Regions from separate parts of the Paenibacillus sp. J31P190 genome, predicted to be linked through region 2. Evidence: riboswitches for the same ligand, from Rfam matches in the RefSeq annotation. Region 2 holds a riboswitch; the other holds the start of a gene.
The links. A riboswitch is a leader RNA that binds a small molecule or an ion and turns the genes downstream of it on or off. The one in region 2 is predicted to bind cyclic di-GMP.
Positions count from the first base shown of each region.

Region 1: another riboswitch for cyclic di-GMP. It lies ahead of AC58U0_RS35050 (pyridoxal phosphate-dependent decarboxylase family protein); the one in region 2 lies ahead of AC58U0_RS08045 (hypothetical protein).

Region 1 is NZ_JCAUAS010000040.1:12,901-16,328, forward strand. It holds gene AC58U0_RS35045 (ABC transporter ATP-binding protein) at 1-705, shown strand, start outside; cyclic di-GMP riboswitch class I at 1,937-2,022, shown strand; gene AC58U0_RS35050 (pyridoxal phosphate-dependent decarboxylase family protein) at 2,116-3,428, shown strand, end outside.
Region 2 is NZ_JCAUAS010000003.1:212,024-215,451, forward strand. It holds gene AC58U0_RS08040 (exopolyphosphatase) at 1-826, opposite strand, end outside; gene AC58U0_RS08045 (hypothetical protein) at 962-1,267, opposite strand; cyclic di-GMP riboswitch class I at 1,370-1,463, opposite strand; gene AC58U0_RS08050 (MDR family MFS transporter) at 1,573-2,796, opposite strand.

The sequences.
Region 1 (3,428 bases), on a different contig from region 2:
ACAGCTGTTATTGAGGATCTAGAGCTTCATATTGAGCCCGGTGAAATGATCGGTATTGTGGGGACGACGGGCGCTGGAAAAAGCTCGCTGATAAGTTTGCTTTGCCGCTTTTATGATGTGCAGGAAGGAAGTATCCGCATTGATGGCACGGATCTGCGGGATATCCCGCAGGCGGATTTACACCGAATGGTTGGACTTGTACAGCAGGAACCGTACTTATATGCAGGCAGTATTCTGGACAATGTTCGGATGTTCGATGAAACGATAACGCGTGAAGAAGTTATTGAGGCATGTCGAATGGTTGGGGCAGATAATCTCATTTCACGAATGAAAGATGGTTATGAGACACGCATATCCGAGAGAGGAAGCGGGCTTTCCGCAGGAGAGAGACAACTGATCTCATTCGCGCGAATTATCGTATTCAAGCCGAAAGTACTGATTCTTGACGAAGCTACAGCGAATTTGGACTCCCAAACGGAGCAGTTGATTCAATCCGCGCTTCAGGTTGTAGCCGAGGGAAGAACGACTCTTGTAATCGCACATCGCATCTCGACCATTATGCATGCTAACCGCATCATTGTGATGAGTCAGGGGAAAATTGTTGAAGAAGGGAGCCATGCTCAATTACTTGCGCTTCGTGGCTATTACGAGCAATTATATCTCCATTCACAGGGGAATATGGATGCAGCTCAACCCATCTCATAACATGAATGCGCCGCAACTGAGGGTGTGAAAATAAGCTTTGTCGGACTTCTTGTTAGGAAGTCGTGACGAAGCTTATTTTGCCCCATAAGAAAGAATAAGTTTTGGGTCACGATGGCCCCTTTCTTATCGGCGAAAAAAGCTACATCTAAACGCGCTCGCTCACCTTTGAATGGTCTCGATAGAGGTTTTCTCAACTGATAAGATTTTATATGTTTTGGGTGACAGAGAGGCAACCCTATATACAGGTGAGATATGGCCTGATATCCGCGCTGCGTGCAACTTGCAACGATGTTTTACAGCGTTACAGATGTCTCAGCCATGGCTGTCTCGCGACGTAACGATGATTTTCAGCGTTGCAGATGAAAACAGTGCTGTCTCCCGCGCTGCGTGGGCTTGTAATGATGTTTTACATCGTTTTACATCGTTGCAGATGTCCAAGTAGCTGGAGGGGCTTAATCGAAGGACCTGGCTAATGGCCAGGTTTTTTTTATTATTGTTTTGTTTTGGGGTAAGTGAAGCTTCTCCCCTGGTTACCCCCGTAATAAGAAGGGGCGTTTTGTGCTGATATATGGGAGAACTGCCGAATTAGGATGGTAAGTTGTACAACGTACAACAATTATCCTTGATTTGTTCTGTGAAAGTTGAAGATATTGTATGTTTTACAACAATTCAGCCTATTTATCGCCATTTGGGCTGCTATTGGTAGGAATTGTTGTATTTTCTGCAACATTCGTGAGGAAAACGTGGATTTGCTTACAAATTGTTGTACAACGTACAACAATTCTCGATTGAGTAAGTGTGCATGGTTACACATATGCCTTGGGCGCAATAATATGTTGCGCGCGTCTACCATTAGGCTTTTTTTATCATCTAGATTCCTAGATTCCTAGATTCCTAGATTCCTAGATTCCTAGATTCCTGGATTCTCTACTTCATTTAACCAGAACGGTGTTATCACTTTCCATAAGTTGGATTAGCTTTTTCGAAATAAATAAGCCCTGTACCCTCGTATTTGCGTGTATTGGTATAACTGTCTCGAAAAGAGACAATCGAACCTATTTTACCACCATCCGAGGAAAATGTTAAAAAAGCAATATAGTTACATTATAATATCTTTACAAACAATACTGGAAAAATGTGTTGTTTTATTTATATTACTATACTATACAAATGTATAAAATTGTAAAGTTTTGTTGTCGATTATTGTCGAAGATGGGAATTTTCACCTACAACTTTATAATGGCAAACCTATTGAAAAATAGGGACGCAAAGCTAAAGGGACTACATCCAACAAGGATATGTCAGCCAGTTGCATTGTAGCAATTGGTGGAATAGGGCATCCATGCCTGTGTTTCTCCTTTTTTTTGTGAACATTTTCTTCAAGCAATTCTATCGATAGGAGAGAAATTAATGAGAGAGAAGAGATTAACGAATGTACAGCAATTATTCCCCAGTGAGGATGGAAACCAACAAACGCGTCAAATGGTTTTGCGGCTCATTGAACAACTAGTAACAGGAGTGGATGATCTCAAAAACCCGGATGGCGTCAATCTCAAGGGCGAGAAAAACCGAACAGGGACTTTCTATAACAATCTAATTCGAGATAGCTTCATTCCTAATGGCAGCGTCCCCCTAGAGGAAGTTAATACAGAGCTATTGAAATTGCTGCATGATCATCCTTATCATACGAAATATTTTTTGACGAATATTTTGCCGATGGCAAGCATCCCTGGGATTATGGGCATGATCGCGGCATTTTTGGTTAATGGCAACAATTTATGGGATGTATACGGCCCAGCCGGAGCTGAAGCGGAAGTAAGGGTCATCAGCATGATGTCCAAATTAATAGACTATGATGCGCTGAAAAGCGGCGGGTATACGACGTGGGGCGGGCAAGGAGCTGTATTCTCAGGACTCCGGATAGCGATCGCCAAATTCGTTCCGGACGCTTTGCAAAAAGGTGTTCCCGATAACTTGTATGCTTTTTGTTCCGATGCCGCTCACTACAGCTTGTTTAAATCTATGGAGGCATCCGGCATAGGGAGCGATAGACTGATCAGAGTTCGCACGAATGCTGACAGTTCCATGGATGTGGATGATCTGCGAGTTAAAATGGAAGAAGTAATCGCACGAGGCGGAATCCCGATTTACATTGTAGCTACGACAGGAACAACGGATGCCATGGGGATTGACGATTTGGAACAAATTTATGCTGTGTCTGATAAAGTAGCCGTTCATCATAGATTGATGAGACCACATATTCATGCAGACTCTGCCTTAGGTGCATTCTTTGCTTTCTTTAATGACTATGATTTCACCGCCAATCCACTCGAATTAAAGAAAGATGTCGCTCAGGCTTTAATTTCTATCCAAAGCAAGATGAGGCATTTGCATTTGGCCGACTCGCTATGCTTCGATTTTCAAAAGCTAGGGCAAACCCCTTACCTGACAAGCCTATTTCTGGTCAAGGATGCCGCCGATTTAAGGCTCATGGATCTGCATCCGGATGAAACCCCCTATGTCGGACATCGGGGATACGGACAGTATCATACTGGATATACGTTGGAGTGCTCGCGCATGGCAAGCTCTATCAGTATATACAGCGCTCTGCTTGCATTCGGCATTCAAGGTTATCAGCAATTGCTGGCTCAGTTCGTTGAGGTTAATCTCGCTTTCCGGGAAGCGCTGCGCGAAGAAATCCCTCAAGCTGAAATCGTTAATAA
Region 2 (3,428 bases):
GACCGCCTCCACCATTTTGAAGCATCAAGTTACCAATATTCGTTTTCGACGAGCGATTCACAATGCTATGTCCACAAGCAAAGACGCAGTTTTGTTTGTTTCGGCCATCGACAACCCAAATCGAGATATTTTGCTCTGGATAAAGGGCATATACCATGAAACGGTTCCCTGGATAGATGGTTTCCACATCACGAAGGTCAGTAATAATCACATTGCCTTCCGTCCGTGTATAGGTTTGAAGCATATCACGATATAAGGCATCTAGTTCGAAATATCGCGCCACACGCTCTTTCACATCCGGCAATTCCATAATCTCATGAACGGACATCGTTGCACAGTGCTCCACAAGGTCTTCCATCAATTGATAGTTACTGATCCGATAATCGCGATAACGCCCTAAACCCGTTCGAGCATCCATGATAAAAGATAATAAATCCCATCCGCTTGGATTCAAAATATCTTCCTTGCTGAACTGTGCCGAATCCGCTTTATCCACCCCTCGCATAATATCATCGATATCGCCGAAGGTTTCCCGCCCTCCATAGTAATCATATACAACACGTGCCGCACTTGGCGCGATTCGGGTTTCCCCTTTGAATTCAACCTTTTCGCCCATCCGTTCAAGTTCACTGGAATGATGATCGAACCACAAGCCACAACCCGCTACATAAGGGACATTGGCCAAAATATCGTTTTCTGAAACCTCAATCAAACCGTCCTGCATATCTTTGGGATGGACGAATTTCATTTCATCCACCATGTTTAGCTTTTTGAAAAGCATCGCGCATACTAAACCATCAAAATCCGAACGTGTGATTAATCTCATGCTATGTATCCCCCTAATAATAGTTCCTAAGCACTACTTAAATCTCTGACATTCATTATATCAGCTAGTGTCAATTTGTGACAATGATTTTGTCTTTATAAATCCCTTTCAACTGGCAATAAAAAAACGGTACGCCTAGATAGGCTGTACCGTTCTTAATTTGGATGATAAACATTGATAAAGCCTAGTCAAAAATGCTTCAATTTGCGACATCGGCGGCATTTTTACAGAAAGCTTAACTTCGCCCTTCCAGTAGAAAATCAAGATGCTATTGTTTCTCCCGTGAAACATTTCAACATCCCAACAAGCCTCATTTAACGCGTATTCTTCCCGATTAATCATGAGCTTTGGTCCATCCGAGGAAGGCACCAAACGGGCAACATGATTACCACATAGCGAAGTCACTTTTTGTTCTTCTTGTAGTATTCCTTCAGACTGCATGCTGCTGGATCCTCCTTTTATTCTTACATAAATTTGTTATGACAGAGAAAAACCCCACCATAGTGAACCGATCGGAGGGGTTCTGATGTTGATACCCAATCGTTCGGCGGCTGGCTGGCTGCGTGTCCGGTTGCAGGACAAGGAAGCCCCTTTAGCTTTGCGTCACTGGCTTTCGCCAGCTTTGCCTTTGTCGAGATGTCTTACAGAATGAATGAGAGTTACGAGTAATAAATACTATACTCTCAAGGATACGGGAAGTCGTATCTAAATCGAATAGTTCCAAAGAACTAATTTTGCATTATTTTTCAAAAAATTTCTTTTTTCGACGAATTTTTCAGCAACATTTGACGATTCGCGCCTCTCCAATAGAAAATGGATCCCGTAATCGTAAGAACAGCCATAAGAACATACAACGTATTTCCACCATAAGAAACGAGCAAGAATCCACCTACCCAAGGTCCGATAAAATGGCCTATGTTCGTTAATGTTTGAGCGCCAAAATATGTGCCACGCATATGCTCGGGAGCTAATTTGTCAATCAACATATTAGCAGCGGGGTAATTGAGAATCTCGCCAAAGGTGAAAATCCCCATCGAAATAATAAGCCATACCAGCGAGTGGGAAAATGCAAAGCCGACATCCCCTAACGCAAACATTAGGTTGCCAACTATAATTGCAGTAAGGGGCGTGTACTTTTCTGCCCAACGAGTAAGCGGAATCTGCATGGCAATAACCACGATCGCATTCACACTCATTAAGATCGCAAACAATTTCACACCGTCTACAAAGTTGATCTCCAAATATTGCGAAAGTGTCACCATCACCTGTGAGTAACCGATAGCTCCAATAATACCGCCAAGGATATACAAGCGAAAAGTCATATCACTGCGAATTACTCGCAAAGCAGAACCAAAGGTAACCGAAGATTTTTTCTCACCCTCGATTTTCTTGATGCCAAAAGCGATAAGCAGCGCGTATAGGGTAACCGCATAAATAAAATAAATGATACCTGTAATAAGAAAAGGCAGCGCACCATTCATCGTAGCGAAAAAAGCACCCAAAAGTGGTCCAACAGCAACACCAACATTGATGGCCATATACCGCATCGAAAACACTTTAAGTCTCTTCGCAGGTTCTGTCAGGTCTGCCATCAACGCCTGCGACACGGGCTCATAAAAGGATCGGCACAAGCCGTTCAGCATATTGAGCAGCATAAACAGGATTGGTAATTTAACCATGCCGAAGCCTAAAAACACGAACGCCCAGCCGAAAAGAGCAGCTAGCATAATAATGCGCCTTCCGAATCGGTCCGATAAGGTGCCGCCTATAAAACCGCCTACGGTACCAGCCAAAGAACCCATTCCGATGACAATTCCGATCATCACTGCACTCATCGACGTATGTCTGGCTAAATAAATCGCGAGAAAAGGCAAACTCATGGAGGACGCAGCCCTGGCCATAACGGTTCCAAGAATTAACGTATGTACAATCGGATGATAAGAACTTATAAAACCACGTAACCGATTCATTTGAAAGGGCTCCTATCGCTATTTAATTTACCGAAGGTCAAAGAAAACGACACCGAATTCCAATTATACACGAAAAATGACGATATGTGTCTCCAATTTGTTCTAAATTTGAATCTGTGGAATGGGATACGGTTCGTGGCAGGAAGGTTGGGGTTGTTGGGGTTGCTTCGCGACAAACATTGATGCAAAAAGTACATCAAAATTTGTTAATAGCGACTCATGGGAAGAGTGATGATGCATTTTGTATATCAAATTCATACCAAAACTGGCGTTTGAGTCTGGATCGGTTAATTTTGATGTAGTTTTTGCAGCTTCTGCATACCGAAAGTTAGTTTGAGCAGAAATTAGCTGCACTTTTTGCATGAAAGCTACAGACTGCGGATGGCGGGATCGTCTGCTTTCATAAGATGGGGATCCGGCAAAAGCGATGTTACCATCTGTGGAAGCTTGGGAGCCGCAATGTAAGGAGTAACCAGCTTCGGAAGCTGGGATTACCAACTACATCAAGAGCAACAGCGCTCAACAGAACTTTTAACAACTTCGTTACCACAAAACAACACTCTAGTTCCCTCATGCATGTCTCCACCTCCTTGTACGCTCCAAACAAAAAACACTCTCCGAGGAGAGTGCAA